3 regions of the Silvimonas soli genome follow, and region 2 is predicted to be linked to each of the others. Evidence: predicted binding sites of a transcription regulator. Region 2 holds the regulator's gene; each other region holds the start of a gene.
The links. Region 2 encodes sigma-54, which starts transcription at its own class of promoters, with help from an activator protein. Its sites were predicted from a motif close to CTGGCACGCTTCATGCTT; they were not measured.
Positions count from the first base shown of each region.

Region 1: a site for sigma-54 is predicted at 1,786-1,803, ahead of glnL (nitrogen regulation protein NR(II)). Genes of this name have one in related genera too.
Region 3: a site for sigma-54 is predicted at 3,021-3,038, ahead of N7220_RS00885 (type II asparaginase). Genes of this name have one in related genera too.

Region 1 is NZ_CP106736.1:2,869,086-2,875,898, reverse strand. Features, by position in the region: gene N7220_RS13165 (HAD family hydrolase) at 30-653, shown strand; gene N7220_RS13160 (Rdx family protein) at 668-970, shown strand; gene N7220_RS13155 (DUF4124 domain-containing protein) at 997-1,488, shown strand; gene glnL (nitrogen regulation protein NR(II)) at 1,898-2,977, shown strand; gene ntrC (nitrogen regulation protein NR(I)) at 3,073-4,479, shown strand; gene N7220_RS13140 (gamma-butyrobetaine hydroxylase family protein) at 4,773-5,156, shown strand; gene ubiE (bifunctional demethylmenaquinone methyltransferase/2-methoxy-6-polyprenyl-1,4-benzoquinol methylase UbiE) at 5,180-5,917, shown strand; gene N7220_RS13130 (ubiquinone biosynthesis accessory factor UbiJ) at 5,984-6,544, shown strand; gene ubiB (ubiquinone biosynthesis regulatory protein kinase UbiB) at 6,637-6,813, shown strand, end outside.
Region 2 is NZ_CP106736.1:1,674,310-1,681,122, forward strand. Features, by position in the region: gene N7220_RS07660 (KpsF/GutQ family sugar-phosphate isomerase) at 1-446, shown strand, start outside; gene N7220_RS07665 (KdsC family phosphatase) at 469-987, shown strand; gene lptC (LPS export ABC transporter periplasmic protein LptC) at 997-1,578, shown strand; gene lptA (lipopolysaccharide transport periplasmic protein LptA) at 1,550-2,125, shown strand; gene lptB (LPS export ABC transporter ATP-binding protein) at 2,170-2,895, shown strand; gene N7220_RS07685 (RNA polymerase factor sigma-54) at 2,956-4,365, shown strand; gene hpf (ribosome hibernation-promoting factor, HPF/YfiA family) at 4,412-4,741, shown strand; gene ptsN (PTS IIA-like nitrogen regulatory protein PtsN) at 5,057-5,530, shown strand; gene hprK (HPr(Ser) kinase/phosphatase) at 5,511-6,455, shown strand; gene rapZ (RNase adapter RapZ) at 6,458-6,813, shown strand, end outside.
Region 3 is NZ_CP106736.1:204,426-211,238, reverse strand. Features, by position in the region: gene dnaB (replicative DNA helicase) at 14-1,426, shown strand; gene N7220_RS00885 (type II asparaginase) at 1,793-2,860, opposite strand; gene N7220_RS00880 (cupin domain-containing protein) at 3,143-3,505, shown strand; gene N7220_RS00875 (hypothetical protein) at 3,599-3,898, opposite strand; gene N7220_RS00870 (PhoH family protein) at 4,332-5,741, opposite strand; gene N7220_RS00865 (peroxiredoxin) at 5,823-6,281, opposite strand; gene dcd (dCTP deaminase) at 6,510-6,813, shown strand, end outside.

The sequences.
Region 1 (6,813 bases), 1.2 Mb from region 2:
TCTAATTCCTTCGCCACTTTCGCCCCTCCATGACCATACGTGCTGTCGTTTTTGATTTCGGTGGTGTTCTGTTTGACTGGAACCCGGATTACCTCTACCGCAAACTGATTAGCGACGATGTCGAGCGCGCCTGGTTTTTGCAGCATGTTTGCAATGGTGAATGGAATCTGCAGCAAGACGGTGGCCGTTCTATCGTCGATGCCACGGCCAGCAAGATCAAAGAGTTTCCCGAGCACGCCGAATTGATCCGTGCGTTCTACGAACGCTGGCCGGAATCGCTCAAAGGCACGCTGGTCGAAGGCATCAAACTGATGGAAGACCTGGAATACGCCCAGGTGCCACTCTACGGCCTGACCAACTGGTCGGCCGAGACCTTTCCCTACGCATGGGACAACTACCCTTTCCTGCGCCGCTTTCGCGACATCGTCGTCTCTGGCCGACTTGGGCTAATCAAACCCGACGCAGCCATTTATCATGAGATGTTCCGGCGCATCGCCCGTGATCTGCCCGACTTGCAACCCCAAGAACTGGTATTTATTGACGACAACCAGGCCAACGCCCGGGCGGCGAGTGCGTTAGGTTGGCATGGCATTCATCACACCAGTGCGGCAGCTACCGAAGCCGCGCTACGGACCTTGGGTGTCGCGTTTTGAATCAGGAGCAACCAATGACCGAAATCAGCGCCGGGCCTGCCACACCGCGTGTGAGTATTCGCTATTGCACCCAGTGCAACTGGTTATTACGCTCGGCCTGGCTGGCGCAAGAGTTGCTCAACACTTTCGCCGAAGAACTGGGCGAGGTGGCATTGCAACCCGGCACTGGCGGGATTTTCCTGGTGCATTGCCAGGATCAGGTGATTTGGGATCGCAAAATTGAAGGGCGCTTTCCCGAAGCCAAAGAATTGAAACAACGCGTGCGTGATTTGATCGCACCAGATCGACCACTCGGTCATAGTGACCGGCCGGCTTGAGGCCCGCTGTGGTAAGGTTCCGTCCCATGTCTATTTGTCGTTTGCTACCCCGTTTTGCCGCCATTGTCACACTGAGTCTGCTGGCCGCGTTCGCGCACGCAGATATCTATAAATATGTTGATGCCGATGGCCGGATCACGTTTTCCAATCTGCCTATGCACGGTGCGAGCCGGGTATATACCGACCCGATCCCCATGGGCAATAAAGCGCGCGGCAAAGGCACTGGCGCATCCGGCACCCGGGTTACAGCGCCCAGTCCGGCTGACTTTCCTCGCGTCGACAGCGCCACCCAGAAATCGCGCGATTCCAACCGCAAGCAGATTCTGCAAGACGAGCTGAATACCGAGCAGCAAGCGCTGGCCGACTCCCGCCGGGCGCTCAGCGATGCTCAAGCCAGCCCCGATGCCCAAGCCAATTCCGCCAAATACCAGGATCGGGTGAGTCGCTTGCGTGACAACGCCACGGTACATGAAAAGAACGTGGCCGCGTTGCAACAGGAACTGGCACGCAGTAAATAGCGCTGTCAGGCTGGGCGCACAGAAGTAGCGCCTTCCAGCCGCGGCCGGTTTTATCCGCTTTGGGCATTCAACCAGCCTGTTATCTCCATTCGCGTCGCCAGCTCCATCGCAGCCAGCCATCGTCACCGGCTAGCCCGCGCCGCGATTTGCCCCATCCTGATCAATCCACTGATCTGTTTTTGCGGTGTTAGCTCCCCATCACGGGGCAGTGCACCACAACGACACCTATAATGCACCATATGTGTGCAATACCCAGGTTTCTAGTCCTCAAACCGCCTTGTGCATGCCATCTGCAAGCTGGCCCGCTAATTGCTTGGTTAAGCCGCATGAAAGAAGCCGCGGAACCGGCACACGCCACCACGCATGCTTTACGCCTTGTTCGACGCACGTTTTACATAGACCGCACCCTATGACAAAAAGCCCTACTCCTGCCACGTTCGCTGGACTGGAATTTCTCGATGCTGCGGTATTGGCCACACGCGAAGATGGCGCGCTGGTCTATTACAACCCGACTGCGGCCGATCTGCTGGGTCTGCGTGACGACTGCCTGGGGATGTCGCTGACCGACTGCCTCGGCCCGGACAATCCGGTCGCCCAAGCGTTGTACAACGCCAGCCGCGATAACGTCAGCCTCACCGAACACGAAATCGCGCTAAATACCTCGCATGGCGAAGTTTATGTTTCGCTCACCGCCAGCCCGATTGAAAGCACCGAGGCTGCGGCGCTGGCGGAAATCCGCCAGATTGACCAGCAACGCAAAATCGCCAATGAAGAGCGCCTGCAAGCGCAGCAACAGGCTAATCGCGAGCTGATCCGCAATCTGGCACATGAGATCAAAAACCCGCTGGGGGGCATTCGCGGCGCCGCGCAATTGCTGTCGCGCGAGTTGCATGACCCGCAACTGAAGGAATACACCCAGGTCATCATTGAGGAATCGCAACGCCTGCAAAGCCTGCTGGATCGGCTGCTGACGCCGCATCGCTTGCCGCAACTGGCCGAATTGTCGATTCATGAAGTACTGGAGCGCGTGCGCTCGTTGATGCTGGCGGAAACACCCAATGGCTTGGCGATCAAGCGTGACTATGACACCAGTCTGCCCACGCTGATTGGCGATCGCGAACAACTGATCCAGGCCGTACTCAACATCATGCGCAATGCCATTCAAGCCATGGATGGTGTGGGCGAAATCATGCTGCGTACTCGCGTGGCGCGGCAGGTCACGCTCAATCGGCAACGCTACCCGATTGCCATCCAGTTGCAGATTATCGATAACGGCCCGGGGATTCCGGATCACCTGAAGGACACTTTGTTTTATCCGCTGGTGTCGGGTCGTCCGGGTGGAACCGGCATTGGCCTGCACCTGGCGCACACTTTTATCAACCAGCACCACGGCTCCATCGATTTTGACAGCCGCCCGGGCTACACCTGTTTCAACATGCTGCTACCGCTCAATGGTTGGCAGGATTTCGACAAAACCAAGAACAACTAAACCAACCGCTCTGGGAACACCGTTTGCTCATGTCCTGCCCGCAACACGGGCTTTGAACAAGCGGAACCCCAGTCACCACAAGTTACGGAGAATCCATGAGCACTGTCTGGATTATTGATGACGACCGTTCCATCCGCTGGGTCTTCGAGAAAGCGCTGGCACGAGAAAACATTGCCCACGCCGCGTTTGCCTCGGCGACCGAAGCACTCGCCCGGCTGGGCCGCGAAGTTCCTGAAGCCATTGTGTGTGACATTCGCATGCCCGGTGAATCGGGGCTGACCTTTCTGGATCTGGTCAAAAAGGATTATCCCGGCCTGCCCGTGATCATCATGACCGCACATTCCGATCTGGAAAGCGCGGTGTCGGCATTCCAGGGTGGTGCGTTTGAGTATCTGCCCAAGCCGTTCGATGTTGATGCTGCCATTGCGTTGATCCAGCGCGCGCTGCAAGAAGGTGCCCGCCAGGTCGGCGGCGAAGAGGCGCCGGTAACCAACCCGGATATCCTCGGCCAGGCACCCGCCATGCAGGATGTGTTCCGCGCCATTGGCCGCTTGTCGCAATCGGCCGCCACGGTGATGATCACCGGCGAATCCGGCTCCGGTAAAGAACTGGTTGCGCGCGCTTTGCATCGCCACAGCCCGCGAGCCGCCAAACCGTTTATTGCCATCAATACCGCTGCGATCCCGAAGGATTTGCTCGAATCCGAATTGTTCGGTCACGAGCGTGGCTCGTTCACTGGCGCAGAAGCGCGGCGCCAGGGGCGGTTTGAACAAGCCGAAGGCGGCACGCTGTTTCTGGATGAAATTGGCGACATGCCTTCCGACCTGCAAACCCGTTTGCTGCGGGTCTTGTCGGACGGCTATTTCTATCGTGTTGGTGGTCAGGCGCCGATCAAAGCGAATGTGCGCGTCATTGCCGCAACTCACCAGAATCTGGAAGAACGCGTCAAACTGGGCGGCTTTCGTGAAGACTTGTTCCATCGTCTGAATGTGATCCGCCTGCGTTTGCCTGCCCTGCGGGAAAGGCGCCAGGATATCCCTTTGCTGGCCAAACACTTCTTGTCGCGCTCGGCTGCGGAACTGGGCGTCGAAACCAAACGCCTATCGGAAGACGCGATGGCGGCACTGAGCGGCTTTAGCTTTCCGGGCAACGTGCGCCAGTTGGAAAACCTGTGTCACTGGATGACCGTGATGGCACCGGGAGCCATTGTTGAAGCGGGCGATTTGCCGCCGGAAATCAGCGAAAGCAATGACACTACCGACGGCATCAGCATGGTGAGTGGCGACTGGCGTGCCGCGCTGGCCTCGGATATCGGCAGTCGTCTGGCCAAAGGCGAAAGCCGGATTCTGGATCAGATCATGCCGGCATTTGAGCGCACGGTGATCGAACGCGCGCTGGCCCACACCGGCGGCAAGCGGATCGAAGCCGCCGAATTGCTGGGTTGGGGCCGCAATACGCTGACCCGCAAGATCCAGGAACTAGGCATGGACAACGAAGTCTGACATAGCACATCTGTAAATCAGGCACCTGCCAGTGCCTGATAAAAACAGATCTTTCGATTTACTCTCTTTGCTCTTTTGTGTTCATGCTCGAATACAGGGCGGCTACCGCAAGGTGGCTGCCCTTTTGTTTTGTTATTGCGCTGCCGCGCCCCGCGTCTTTTCTCCGAATGGCTCTCCCGAGCGGGCCTGGCGCTGGCACTTCCTCGCCTGCATCGCGCCCACCACGGCAACGCGGTATCATGGCGGGCTTGAAAGTCCGGATTACCCCGGACGCAGGTAAAGGACACCCCAAAATGGCAGGACTCACCCCGGCCAGCGCGCTTCCAGTTGAAATCCGCTTGCATAAAGCCTCGCGCACGCTGGAAGTCGCCTTTGACGATGGCGCCCGTTTTTCATTGCCGTGCGAGTATCTGCGAGTCAATAGCCCGTCCGCTGAGGTGCAGGGCCACGGCGTTGGCCAAGGTGTCTTACAGACTGGCAAGCGCGATGTGGCGATTACCGGCGTCGAACAAGTAGGCAATTACGCCGTAAAACTGGTGTTCGACGATGGCCACGACTCCGGCCTGTATTCCTGGCAATATCTGTACGAGTTGGGGCGTGACCACACCGCCCGCTGGCAAGAATATCTGGCACAACTGGCTGCGGCCGGGGCCAGCCGCGATCCTGCGGCACATTGAATTGACGAGACTGTGAGCACGCTATGAGCGAAAACACCACGCACTTCGGTTACAAGACGGTCGAGGAATCGGAAAAGGCGCAAAAAGTGGCCGAGGTTTTCCATTCCGTCGCGCAGAAATACGACGTGATGAACGACTTGATGTCGGCCGGTCTGCACCGCGCCTGGAAGTTCTTCACCATCGAGACCAGTGGCGCCAAGGCCGGCGACAAGGTGCTGGATATCGCGGGCGGCACCGGCGATTTGTCCAAAGCCTTTATCAAGAAGGTCGGCAAAACCGGTCAAGTGTGGCTGACCGATATCAACAGCTCCATGCTCGGTGTTGGCCGCGATCGCCTGCTTGATGCCGGCATTGCGACGCCAGTTGCGCTGTGTGATGCAGAAAAACTGCCGTTCCCGGACAACTATTTCAATATCGTCTCGGTGGCGTTTGGCCTGCGTAACATGACGCATAAAGACGCTGCGCTGAAAGAGATGTATCGCGTCCTCAAGCCCGGCGGCCGCTTGCTGGTGCTGGAGTTCTCCAAAGTCTGGACGCCGCTCAAGCCGGCTTACGATATTTACTCGTTCAAGTTGTTGCCATTTATGGGCAAGCTGGTGGCCAACGATGCCGACTCTTATCAGTATCTGGCCGAGTCGATCCGCATGCATCCGGACCAAGAAACCCTCAAAGCCATGATGCTGGATGCGGGTTTTGGCAAAGTCGATTATCACAATATGTCGGCTGGTGTGGTGGCGCTGCATAAGGGCATCAAGCTGTAACGCCCTGCCCGCTGCGCCTTGCTGGATGGATTGTGAATCGCTTTCAACAGACCGGAGTTTCGCCTCATGCTCGCCAGAATCCTGAATCGCATGCTCTCGCACGATGCTGCTGCAGCTGCCGCGCTGGCGAAGTATCCGGGGCGCGTGGTGCGGCTGGTGCTGCCGGTCTTGTCCGGCACGCTCACCATCCAGCCTGACGGCACTTTTGATCGCGCCACCGGCCCGGCCGAGGCGACCATTACCTTGTCGCCAACGTTCTTTACCACCTGGCTCTTCGACCGTGACGCCGCCAGCAAAAAGGCCGGCCTGAATGGCGACACTGAACTGGCCGCTGCGGTTGGTCAGGTATTGGCCGGTTTACGTTGGGATATGGCGGAAGAATTGTCACAACTGGTCGGCGATGTGGCGGCCCATCGCATTACCTGGCTGGCGGGCAAAATTGGCGGAGTCCCGGGCGCCATTGGCTCGCGGCTGTTGATCGAACTGACCGAATACTGGCGCGATGAAGCACCGCTGGTAGTGACCAAGCGGCACGTCGATGATTTCTGTGGCGGAGTAGATACGCTGCGTGACGACCTGGCCCGGCTGGAAGCACGGCTGGAACGGTTGTCGATCAAATCGCTGTAACTGCCGGGCCGAACCTGACCCGCGCAATCAATACTTTTCCCGAGTCGCATTCCTAACGTTACTGACGGCTCAACCCAACAAAATGGATACCCATGCGGATATTCCGCCTCTTTAAAATTGCCCGCGTGGTGGTGCAATACGGTCTGGACGAGTTCTTGCTCGGTCACGAGCGAGTGCATGGTTTGCACAAGCTGGCCAACGTACTGTTCTTCTGGCGCAAGCTCGAGCAACCGCGCGGCGTACGTTTGCGCCTGGCGCTGGAAGCCTTG
Region 2 (6,813 bases):
AGCGCGATTTTGGTGCAGAAGACTTCGCCCACTCCCATCCGGGTGGCAGCCTTGGGCGACGCTTGCTGATTCGCGTGAGCGACGTCATGCGCCACGGCGACGACTTGCCCATCGTGCAGGAAGACACGCCATTACGCGATGCACTGATGGAAATCAGCCGCAAAGGCCTGGGCATGACCGCAGTCATGAATCCGCAGAACCAGTTGGTAGGGATTTTCACCGACGGTGATCTGCGTCGCGCGCTGGACCGTGGCGTGGACGTACATCACACGCGAGTACTTGAAGTGATGACGCCCAACCCCATCACCATAGAAGCGGGTAAATTGGCCGCACAGGCGGTATTGATCATGGAAGAGCGCCGCATTGGCGCTTTGCTGGTCACCGATAGCGGCAAGCTCGCTGGCGCTTTGAATATGCACGATCTGCTGCGCGCACGCGTAGTCTGACTGGCACCGAACAGGGAACACCATGAACCACCAAGCAGCAAAAGCCGTACGCCTGATGATCTTTGACGTCGATGGTGTCATGACCGATGGCAGTCTGTTTTACAACGACGCCGGTGAAGAACTCAAAGCATTCAACTCGCTCGATGGCCACGGCATTCGCATGCTGCAAGACAGCGGCGTCAAGGTGGCAATCATTACCGGGCGCAAATCGCAACTGGTGGCCCATCGCGCGCGCAATCTGAATATTGAACTGCTGTACCAGGGTGCGAATGACAAGCTGGAAACGTTTGGCGAACTGCTGGCAGCCACCGGCCTGACCGCCGAACAATGCGGCTATATGGGCGATGACGTCATTGACTTGCCGGTGATGCGCCGAGTGGCGTTTGCCATTGCCGTGCCAGACGCGCCGGAAATCGTGCGCGACAACGCTCACTACATCACCAGCAAACACGGCGGTCACGGCGCAGTGCGTGAAGCCTGTGAATCCATCATGCGTGCACAAGAAACGCTGGATGGTATCCTCGCGTACTATTTGCGCTAAGGACGGCCAGTGAATTCTTTGTCTTCGCGACTCTTGCCGTTGGTGTTGATTGTGTTCCTGGCGCTGCTGGTGTGGGGACTGAACTCTGCCGCAACCTTGCCGGCACTGGACAACCAACGGCTGGTGGATGAGCCGAATTTGATAGCCAACAACACCCATACCGTGCGCTTTGACGAACTGGGTCGGCCGTTCGAGCGACTGGACGCCGACAAAGTCAGCCATTACGAAGAAAACGACAGCGCCTGGTTCGACAATCCGCACCTTGTGTCTACTGCACCGGGCAAACCGCGGGTCGACCTCGTTACCACGCGCGCGCAATCGATCAACAAAGGCGAAAAATTGTGGATGCCCGAACCCACCACGATGACGCGCCAGCCAGATGCACAGCACGCGCAAATGGTCATTCACGGTCGGGAAATCTGGTATCAACCCAAACCCGGTGACGCCTGGTCGGAAGCCCCGGTCGATGCCGACATGGGTGCCTACCACGCCAAGGGTGTTGGCTTTCAAGCCGACCTTGCTGGCCAGACCCTTTTAGTTAAATCCAGAGTGAGCACCACTTATGTCCCTGCGCAACGCAGCAGTAAATAGCGTCCTGACAATCAGCCTGGCGCTGGGGGCAACTGCCGCCCTGGCCTCAACGGCTGATCGTGAAAAGCCGATGAAAATTGAAGCTGATTCGGCCACTTACGACCAGAAAGCCAATACCGGTGTGTACACCGGCAACGTGGTTGTCACGCAAGGCACCATGACGCTGCGCTCGGACAAGCTGGTGATCCATCAAGACGCGGATGGCATGCAATATTCGCAAGGCGATGGCAAACCAGTGAAATTTCGCCAGCAGGCAGATGATGGTGAATGGGTTGATGCTGAGTCACTGCATTACGATTACAACCAGAAAACCGGCATGCTGGTGCTGACCAACAGTGCCTGGGTGCGCAAGAACCAGAACGAAGTGTTTGGGGACATCATCACTTACAACCTGAACAACGACCAGTACACCGCCAACAGCACCAAGTCCGGCGCCGGTCGCGTCAATGTGACGATCGTTCCGAAGAAAAAAGACGCCAGTGCCGCTGCCACCACCAAACCGGCGGCAACCAAGGCCAGTGCAGTCACCGCAAGCGGGGCCCAATGAAGCCCTCCCGATCACTCGATAACAACGGCCCGGCCACTCAACCCATGACTGCATCCCTGAACGCTTCCGGTTTGATGAAACGCTACGGCAAACGCACCGTGGTACGTGACGTAGCCATTCGAGTGGATGCGGGAGAGGTCGTCGGTTTGCTTGGCCCTAACGGCGCGGGCAAAACCACCAGCTTTTATATGATTGTCGGGATGGTCGCTGCCGATGGTGGCGAAATCACCCTGAATGGCCAGGACATCAGTCGCCTGCCGATGCACCAGCGCTCAGAACTGGGCTTGGGTTATCTGCCGCAGGAAGCTTCGATTTTTCGCAAGATGACGGTCGCCCAGAACATTCTGGCTGTGCTGGAACTGCGCGAGAAAAACGCCACCCGCCGCGCCGAAAGACTGGACGAATTGCTGCATGAATTGCACATTGCCCATCTGCGTGACAGCGGCGCCATGAGTTTGTCTGGCGGCGAGCGGCGACGTGCCGAAATCGCCCGCGCACTGGCTGCTGATCCGCGCTTTATTTTGCTGGACGAACCCTTTGCCGGAGTCGATCCGATTGCGGTGATGGACATCCAGCGCATCATTGCTTATCTGCGCGACCGTGGTATCGGCGTGCTGATTACCGACCATAACGTGCGCGAAACGCTGGGGATTTGTGATCGGGCGTACATTATCTCTGAAGGCTCCGTGATGGCATCCGGGCATCCAGCCGAAATCATTGCCAACGAACAAGTGCGCAAGGTTTACCTGGGCGAACATTTCCGCATGTAACCGCGCCATGCCTAAAGCGCCGATCAACCGCCACCCTCTTTGTCTGGATATAAACGCAGCATGAAGCAATCCCTTCAACTGCGTCTTTCGCAGCAACTGAACCTCACCCCGCAGCTGCAGCAGTCAATCAAGCTGTTGCAGCTGTCCACACTCGATTTTCAGACGGAAATCGAGCGTTACCTGCTGGAAAATCCGCTGCTGGAACAAGATGGTGGCGGCAGTAACCCTTCCGACAGTCCCGAACCTGTTTCCGGCGAGAGCGACAGCACCCCGCAAGAACCGGCCTACGATGGCAGCGGCGACGACATGAACTGGGGTAGCGGCACCGGCAATGCGCGCAACGGTGACGATGATGACGACTTCGATCCGGCCACCCAGGTCGCCAAAGAGCTGACGCTGCGCGAGCATCTGCTGGATCAAGCGGGGGTGCTGCGTTTGCCCGAGCGCGACCATGCTGCCCTGGCTTTCATGATCGACGCAGTGGACGATGAGGGATTTTTACCAATGTCCCTCGAAGAATTACTGGAACAAATCCCGCCGGAGATCGTCACACATCTGGAGCTTGAAATTGATGACCTGGCCGTAGCACTGGCCAGACTCAAGCAGTTTGATCCCGTTGGGGTGGGTGCCCGCAATACTGCGGAGGCTTTGGGCCTGCAGTTGCGCCTGGTTGCACCTTCTCCCGCTTGCGAGCTGGCACGACAGATCGTCGGACAACATCTCGATTTATTGGCCGGGCGTGACTACACTAAGCTCAAAAGGTTACTGAAATGTGACGACGCGGCACTGAAAGCCGCGCAAAGTGTGATCACCAGTCTGAATCCGCGCCCGGCAGCACAATGGGCGGCATTGACACCACGTTACGTTGTACCTGACGTACTGGTGCAAAAGATCAAGGGGCAATGGCAGGTGAGACTCAATCCAGCCGCGATGCCGCGGTTGCGCATCAATCAAGTCTATGCAGATATCCTGCAACGTAGCGAAGGCGGTGTGCTGGCGCGCGAGTTGCAAGAAGCCAAATGGCTGGTGAAAAGCGTGCAACAACGCTTTGAAACCATTCTGCGGGTCGCTCAGGCCATCGTTGAACGCCAGCGTGCGTTTTTCGAACATGGTGAAGTCGCCATGCGCCCGCTCGTCCTGCGCGATATCGCCATGGAACTGGATCTGCATGAATCCACCGTGTCCCGCGTTACTACCCAGAAATACATGACCAGCCCACGTGGCTTGCTGGAGTTCAAATACTTCTTCGGCAGTCACGTTGACACCGAAGCCGGTGGCGAATGTTCGGCCACCGCCATCAAAGCGCTCATCAAACAGATGATCCAGAACGAAGACAAAACCCGGCCGCTCTCAGATAGCGCCATTGCCGAAGCTTTATCCGGGCAAGGGATCGTGGTTGCGCGGCGAACCGTTGCCAAGTACAGGGAGGGCATGAACGTTCCACCCGTCAATCTGCGCAAAAACCTGTAGCCCTTATCGGTGCAGTGTCTTAATGGCTTACCAGAAGGAGAATGCCATGAACCTCAACATCAGCGGACATCACGTTGAAGTGACCCCGGCCTTACGGGAATACGTTACCAGCAAGCTCGACCGGATAACGCGACACTTCGACCAGGTTGTAGACGTCAGCACGATTCTGTCTGTAGAAAAATTGCAGCAGAAAGCCGATGTCACAGTGCGGGTTCGCGGAAAAGACATCCACGTTGAGGCATCAGACAAGGATATGTATGCGGCCATTGATTTACTGGTCGACAAACTTGATCGGCAGATTGTGAAACACAAAGAATGCTTGATGGATCATCGCGGCGAAGCGATCAAACATCAGCAAACCGTCGAAGAGGAATGACTTTCCGGCATTAACCAGTCCTTTGATACAACAAACGGGAGCCAATAATACTGGTTCCCGTTTTTGTTTATGCATTCTGGGCGGTACAATAGTATTGGTTGTGCAGTGCAATGGCACGTTAATGGGGCAAGATTGCACTGTCCTGGCTAATAAATTGCGCAATACTTATCAAATAGCACCGTAAATGCGGTGTGGTTCGCAGTTCCAGTGAGCACTATCCAGACCGGTGAATAGAGCAAAAGCAGCCATCGGAATTCGTCACAGGTGGGGCGCGCAGGATACGCCCGCCGCTTTGGTCAGTGAGTCGGCAACACGATGAGTCTGATATCCAGAATTCTGCCCGCCAATAATGTGTTTCTAGATTTGGACGTGGGCAGCAAGAAACGTGTTTTCGAACAGGTGGGGATACTGTTCGAGAATAGTCACGCCATTGCGCGCAGCGTTATTTTCGATAGCCTGTTTGCCCGCGAAAAACTCGGCTCAACCGGCTTGGGCCAAGGTGTGGCAATTCCACACGGCCGCATCAAAGGTCTGAAAGAAGCCAGCGGCGCGTTTATCCGGCTAAAAAGCCCGGTGCCTTTTGATGCGCCGGATGGCAAGCCCGTGAGCCTGGTCTTTGTGTTGCTGGTTCCCGCTGCTGCCACCGACCTGCATTTGCAGATATTGTCCGAGCTGGCCCAGCTCTTTTCTGATAAAACCGTGCGCGAACAACTTGCAACGGCCAGCGACGTGGACGCGGCCTGGAAACTGATTTCCACCTGGGAACCGTATGCCGCAGATTACCGTTAGACAGCTGTTCATCGATAATGCGGAAAAGCTCAGGCTCACTTGGGTAGCAGGTCAATCCGGTGCCAACAATCTGCTCACCAATGATGCCGCCGAACAAAAGCCGCGTCTGGCACTGGTTGGTCACCTGAACTTCATTCACCCCAACCGCGTGCAGGTTTTGGGGATTGCCGAAGTCAATTATTTTGCCGGTCTTAGCCCCGAGGCCCAGAAAGATTCGGTCGAACGCCTGTTTGCCAATGAAATGGCACTGATGGTGGTTGCCAATGGCCAGCCCGTGCCCGACACCTTGCGTGAAGGTGCCGAACGTCACCACGTACCGCTGCTGACCTCCACCGAACAATCGCCATATTTGATGGACGTGCTGCGCTATTACCTGGCCAAGGCACTCGCGGTTTCCACCCACTTGCATGGCGTGTTTCTGGACGTGCTGGAAGTGGGCGTATTGCTGACTGGCGAGTCGTCGATGGGTAAGAGCGAACTGGCACTGGAGCTGATCTCACGCGGCCACGGTCTGGTGGCCGACGATGTAGTTGAGGTTTATCGCACCAACCCGGAAACACTGGAAGGTCGCTGTCCGCCGATGCTGCGCGATTTTCTGGAAGTACGGGGGATCGGCGTGCTCAATATCCGCACCATTTTCGGCGAAACTGCCGTGCGCCCCAAAAAGACGCTCAAGCTGATCGTGCATCTGGCCAAAGCGGGCGGCGAAACGCTGGCGCCAATTGATCGGCTGCAAATGCAGGCGGCCACGCAGGAAATCCTCGGCGTGCAAATCCGCAAACTGGTGATTCCGGTGGCGGCGGGTCGCAACTTGGCGGTACTGGTTGAGGCCGCGGTACGTAACTATATTCTGCAATTGCGCGGCATCGACTCCACCCGCGAGTTTATTGAACGGCACCAGCGCTTTATGGAGCTGGGCGAATAACGATGACGCAAAAACGGCAACAGGTCATCCTGCTTTCAGGGGTCTCGGGCGCGGGCAAGAGTGTAGCGTTGCGCATTCTGGAAGACCTCGGTTATTTCTGCATCGACAACCTGCCCTCGCCCATTTTGCCGCAAACCGTCGCGCTGCTGGATGAAGATGGCTACCCCAAGGTTGCCATTGCCGTTGACTCTCGTAGCGCGCACAACCTGGCCGCTTTTCCCGATCACCTGGCGGCGATGCTGGAACTCAAAGTCGACGCCCGCTTGTTGTTCCTGGAGGCGAGCGATGAAACGCTGGTGAAACGTTTCTCGGAAACCCGCCGCGCGCATCCGCTCTCTGGCGGCAATCTCACCGTTAC
Region 3 (6,813 bases), 1.5 Mb from region 2:
GGCGATTTACAAAATGACCGAGCATCCTACCGCCCCACAGAATGACACGCAACTTGATAGCCTGCGCCTGCCGCCGCATTCGGTAGAAGCTGAGCAATCCGTGCTGGGTGGCCTGTTACTGGACAACCCGTCGTTTGACCGGATTGCCGACATTATCAACGAGCAGGACTTCTATCGCGACGACCATCGCCGCATCTGGCAACACATCGTCAAGATGATCGAACACAACCGTCCCGCCGACGTGATTACCGTGTCCGAGTCGCTGGACAACAATAACGAGCTTTCTTATATCGGCGGCCTGGCTTATCTGGGCGCGCTGGTACAAAACACACCTTCTGCCGCCAACATTCGCCGTTATGGTGAAATCGTGCGCGAAAAATCGGTGATGCGACAGCTCGCCAGCGTCGCCACTGAGATCGCCGATGCGGCCTACAATCCGGGTGGACGAGAAGCCTCAGCGTTGCTGGATGAAGCTGAATCACGCGTATTCCAGATCGCCGAGCAGTCGGCTAAAGGGCAGCAGGGCTTTATTGCCATGCCGCCGATCTTGAAAGAAATCGTCGAGAAGATCGACTACCTCTACAAACAAGACAACCTGTCTGAGGTCACCGGCGTGGCGACCGGTTTTTTTGATCTGGATAAAATGACTTCCGGTCTGCAACCGGGCGATCTGGTGATCGTGGCGGGTCGTCCATCCATGGGTAAAACCGCGTTCTCGGTCAACATAGCTGAACACGTAGGCACCGAATTGCGTTTGCCGGTGGCGATTTACTCCATGGAAATGGGCGCGGCGCAATTGGGCATGCGGATGGTGGGTTCGATCGGCAAGATCGACCTGCACAAGCTCAAGACCGGCAAGTTCGAGGATGAAGATTGGACCAAGCTGACCTACGCGATCAATCGCTTGTCCGAGGCGCCCATCTTCATTGAAGAAACCGGCGCTTTGACCGCGCTGGACATCCGCACCAAATCACGACGACTGGCGCGACAGCATGGTCAGTTGGGTTTGATCGTGATCGACTATTTGCAGTTGATGGCGGGCCGGGCAGGGGCCAAAGACCAGAACCGGGCAACCGAACTGGGCGAAATCTCACGCGGTTTGAAGTCACTGGCCAAAGAACTCAAATGTCCGATTATTGCGCTTTCGCAGTTGTCGCGCTCGGTGGAGCAACGTACCGACAAACGCCCCATGATGTCTGACTTGCGCGAATCCGGCGCAATTGAGCAGGATGCCGACATCATCATGTTTATGTATCGGGATGAGTACTACAACCCGGACTCGCAATTCAAAGGTCTGGCGGAATGTATCGTCGGCAAGCACCGGAATGGCCCGACCGGCAAGGTGCCGCTGGTATTTATCGGCAAGTATTCGCGCTTTGATAATGCGCTGGTGAAGCCGGATGGGTGGTCGGGGGATCTGGAGTAAGTGGGTTTGACGCAGTGGTTGTTCGAGTCTGGCGGGTAAGGCGGGAGCAACCCGCGTTCCCTCCGTCGGCCGGAGCTTGGGTCTCCGGCTCTTGGTCGGCGTGGTTTGCGGTGTGGAATGCCAGAGTTAGTTGCCCCAGCAACAGCAGAGCCGCCATGCACACCAATTACATCGTCCTTCCCGCGAAGGCGGGAATCCAGCGGCGACGTTCACCGTGGGCCGCCAAGGCTGGGAATGCGAAGAGCACGTAGCCCGGATGAAGCGAAGCGAGAATCCGGGGTGGCAATGATGACCAAGCTAACCCGTATCTCCTCACTTCAGCCAGCAAGAGCGAGACAACCTCGCTCTCGCGCCATACTCTTCCACTCAATACGTATAAAACATCCGCTGAATCTCCTTGGTATCTTTGGTCTTGGTCAGCGCCAGCATCAGCAAGATGCGGGCTTTTTGCGGGCTGAGGGTGTCGGAGACGACGAAGTCAGTCTTGTCGTCATCGTTCTCGCCATTACGCAGGGTGGGGCCGTTGCCGACCCGGGATGAGCGCAGAATGTAAATGCCTTTCTGGCGCAATTCGGTCAGGCGGGCGCGTACGGGCGTGGACAGACTGCCGTCACCGGTACCGGCATAAACGATACCGACATCACCAGCGGCAACAAACGCATCAATTGCGATGGTATTGGCGTTGGCCGAACCATAGGCGATGTCGATGGCGGGCAGATGCTCCATCTTTGATACGTCAAACTCGGTTTCCCAAGTGTGCTTTTTGGTGGTGGCACGATAAAACTGCGGTTTGCCGGAAACGATATAGCCCAAGTCGCCCAGTTCCGGCGAGCGGAAGGTGTTGGCAAGCATGGTGTTGGTCTTGGTGACATCACGAGCGCCGAGGATTTCGTCGTTCATGGCCACCAGCACGCCACGATTGACCGAGTCCGGGCTGCCAGCAACGGCCACCGCGTTATACAGGTTGATCGGGCCGTCGGCGCTGATGGCAGTGGAAGGGCGCATGGAACCCACAATCACTACTGGCTTTTTGCTCTTCACGGTCAAATTGAGGAAATACGCCGTTTCTTCGATGGTGTCGGTGCCGTGAGTGATGACAATGCCATCCACGCTGCTTTGCTTGAGCAATTCGTTCACTCGCTTGGCCAGCACCAGCCAGTTCTCGTTGGTCATGTTCTCACTGGCAATCTGGAATACCTGCTCGCCAGAAACATTGGCCACTTGCTTTAATTCTGGCACCGCTTCGATCAGCTTTTCCACGCCGACCTTGGCTGCGGTATAACCCACCGTGGTCGTGCTGGTGGCGCCAGTCCCGGCGATGGTGCCACCAGTGGCAAGGATCACCACATTGGGCAGTTTGTCGGCGGCGTAAACCACAACAGAACTACACGTGATGGCGACAAATAGTGCGCGTTGCAGCATCTTGGTGAGCATGCGTATCTCCAGACATGGGTTTTCAGGTAGGGTGACGCTTTTGGTCAAACATCGATCAACTCAATAAACTGTCGGCGCTTGCGGCATGCTCAGCCAGGACTGCAGACCGTTGATAAAACATGGTGCAGCAAGGCACGTGGCAGTTTATATGGGTGATTAAAAGCATGATCCGTGCCCTTGGCTGACAACATTGTCGAAAGTACTGTCAGGGAAAACGTTAATACCAATTGCATATCCAGTGGTTGATTTCTGATCTAATTTTTTGATTAAAAAGGAATAATTGTGAAAGTCATCGCCTTCTCCCAGCAGTCGCCGCAAGCCATCGTTGATCATCCCCGGCCGGAGCGTCTGGTGTCTGGCAACCCACAGCGCACCACCTGGCTGCACTACGAAAATGCATCCAAAGAATTTTCGAGCGGAATCTGGGCGTCCGAGCCGGGTAGTTGGCGGATTGAGTTTGGCCCGAATGAAGAAGAGTTCTTCAGCATCATCGAAGGCCTGGCCCGCGTGCATGATGAAAACGGCGGGGTGGTGGAAGTGCGGGCGGGTGAGGCGCTGGTTATCCCGGCTGGCTTCAAAGGCCAGTTTGAAGTGGTCGAGCCGGTGAAAAAGTATTTTGTGGTGCTGGAACGTAACGCGGGCTAAACAGGCCAGGCGAAGTAGCAGCCAACAACAGAAAAGGCCCGGAAAACCGGGCCTTTTCGTTATCTGTACGCATGATGCGATGCATCAAACCGCTTAGTGGCGCTGCTCAACCACCAACGCGTTGTATGGCGCAAACAGATAGAACGGTGCGAACAGCAACTTCCAGCCATGCATATTGCTTTTGACAGTGAAATGCATTTCTTCGCCATCGGTATCAAATACCAGCGGCGGTGTTTTACCCCAATCCAGTTGCGCTTGCAGCGTATGGCGCCCGGGTGGCAGCGGGGCGCTCAGGCAATTGCCCGGCATGGTATGGCCGAGTGGATGTCCATCCAGCAACATGCGCGGCTGACGGCCCAGCGCGCCTTGACGATGAATCTTGATCGTTGGCATTGATCTCCCACCTTGTTGTTGTGCCAGTCGCGGAACCGGTTATTCATCTTTTCGATGAATACCCCCCTGGGTTCTGGATCGGTGCGACTGATCAGCGCAAAGCCTACACGCCGGTATGTTGCGGGGCTAGTCCCCGACTTGTTTGCCTTGGCAAGTAAATCGGCCAATTTGCTTGCTTTGCGAAAGTCGGGTTATCACCGTTCGTCAGCTGCGAAAGGCGATGGAGTGAAACTGTCATGTAACTGAAAAATTGCTGTGTTGCAGCATAAAGAAACAGCGCTGAAGGCTTTTCCTGGTGTAATCACAATGCTTGCAACAGGCTTGGCAGGCGCGCTTTTTTGCTGAAATAAAAGTATTTCTCAGAAAATCATAAGCTTGCAATGAAAAACGGGCCTCGCGGCCCGTTGTTGTGATGATAAGTAAATGACCAGGTTTACAGCGTTTCTGCCGCGTAATCCGCCAGGCGTGAACGCTCGCCGCGTTGCAAGGTGATATGCCCCGAGTGGGTCCAGATCTTGAAGCGATCCACCACGTAGGTCAGGCCCGATGAACCCTCGGTGAGGTAGGGCGTATCAATCTGGCTGATATTGCCCAGACACACCACCTTGGTGCCGGGACCGGCGCGGGTGATGAGCGTCTTCATCTGCTTGGGTGTCAGGTTTTGCGCCTCATCAATGATCAGGAACTTGTTGAGGAAAGTACGCCCGCGCATGAAGTTGAGTGATTTGACCTTGATACGGCTGCGAATCAGATCACGCGTAGCAGCACGGCCCCAGTCGCCTGCTTCGGCATCGGTCTGGTTGAGCACATCCAGGTTGTCTTCCAGCGCGCCCATCCACGGCTGCATCTTTTCTTCTTCGGTCCCGGGCAGAAAGCCAATGTCCTCGCCCACCGGTACGGTGACCCGGGTCATGATGATTTCAGAGTAAATCTTGGATTCCAGCGTTTGTACCAGACCTGCCGCCAGTGTCAGCAGCGTTTTACCGGTACCGGCCTGGCCTAGCAGCGAGACAAAATCCACGTCCGGATTCATTAGCATGTTCAGCGCAAAGTTTTGCTCCCGGTTGCGCGCTGTTACGCCCCAGATGGCATTTTTCTGGTGCGAGTAATCTTTGAGACTTTCAATCTTGGCGGTTTTGCCTTCCAGCTCAACCACGCGGGCGGCGAGCGGGCGCTCGCCTTGCTGGAACAACAACTGGTTGGGGTAAAGGTCGATGACATCCGGGCCTTTCAGGCGCCAGTAGCTGCGGCCGCCTTCTTGCCAGCTCTCCAGATCCTTACCGTTTTTCTCCCAGAACGACTGGTCGATCTCGCGCATGCCGGTGTACAGCAGGTCGGTATCTTCCAGCACTTTGTCGTTGAAATAGTCTTCGGCGGCCAGGCCCAGCGCACGCGCCTTGATGCGCATGTTGATGTCTTTGGACACCAGAATGACCTGACGCTTGGGCTGCATTTGCTGCAGGTGATGCACGACGCCCAGAATCTGGTTGTCGGCTTTGCCCATGGGCAATTGGGAGGGCAGCACGCTGGTGATGGCTTCGGTCTGCAAGAACAAACGACCGCTGGCCTGGCCTTTACTGGCATCGGCCAGCGATACACCGGCATGCAAATCTTCTTCTCGGCCCGCAATCAACTCTTCGATAAAACGACTGGTCTGACGGGCGTTGCGGGCCACTTCTGTCATGCCTTTCTTGTTCCCGTCCAGCTCTTCCAGCGTCATCATCGGTAGAAAGAGGTCATGCTCTTCAAAGCGAAAGATCGAGGTTGGATCGTGCATCATCACATTGGTGTCCAGCACGAACAACTTTGAATCCTCAGCTTTTTTCGACTTGCGAGCGGCCATAAGGCTCTCCTTGTAGACGGGCGAAATGAAAACCGGGTGATGCGGTACCAATAAAAAACGGCCCGTGCAGGCCGTTTCCCCTTATTTCAGGCCCTGCACAACGCTGAGCACTGCTTCCACATGGCCGGGTACCTTTACCCCGCGCCACTCGTGGGCGATTTTCCCCTCCTTGTTGATCACAAAGGTGCTGCGCTCGATACCGCGCACTTGCTTGCCGTACATATTCTTCATTTTCACCACGCCAAAGGCCGCGCAGGCGACTTCGTTCGGGTCTGAGATCAACTCGAACGGGAACGCCATTTTGGCTTTGAAGTTTTCGTGGGATTTGATGCTGTCGCGGCTGATGCCGAAGACTTTGGCGCCCGCTGCGGCAAACGCAGCGTGATGATCGCGGAAGTCGCCACCTTCAACGGTGCAACCAGGAGTGCTGTCCTTCGGATAGAAGTAGAGCACAAAGGCTTCGCCGAGCAGCGAGGCCGGATTGAATGTCGTACCACCCGTCATGGGCAATTCAAAAGACGGGCAGGTTTCATTGAGCATCGATAGTTCTCCGTTATTTTTCGGGATGCTTGCCCCTCTGACTTCATTCTGGTCAATGCAGTCATAAGCAGCAAGGAAGATAAATGAGTTTTGTAAAAATGCCGCATCGCCATCAAGCCATGCCATTGCCCGGGGGCAAACATTCGGGTGCCATCCGGACTTGATCTCACACGTCGGCCCCAAGCACAGTTACAATAACCACCATTTTGTGTAGATGGTGTGACAACGATGAGTATCAAGTCCGATAAGTGGATTCGCCGCATGGCCCAGGAGCACGGGATGATCGAGCCGTTCATTCCAGGTCAGGTCAAGGAAGTCAACGGCGAGCGCATCGTTTCGTATGGCACGTCCAGCTACGGCTACGACATCCGCTGTGCCGATGAATTCAAAGTGTTCACCAACCTGAACTCCACCATCGTTGATCCAAAAAACTTCGATGAAAACAGCTTTGTGGATGTCTCGGGCAAGGGTTACTGCATCATCCCGCCGAACTCGTTCGCGCTGGCCCGTACCGTGGAATACTTCCGCATTC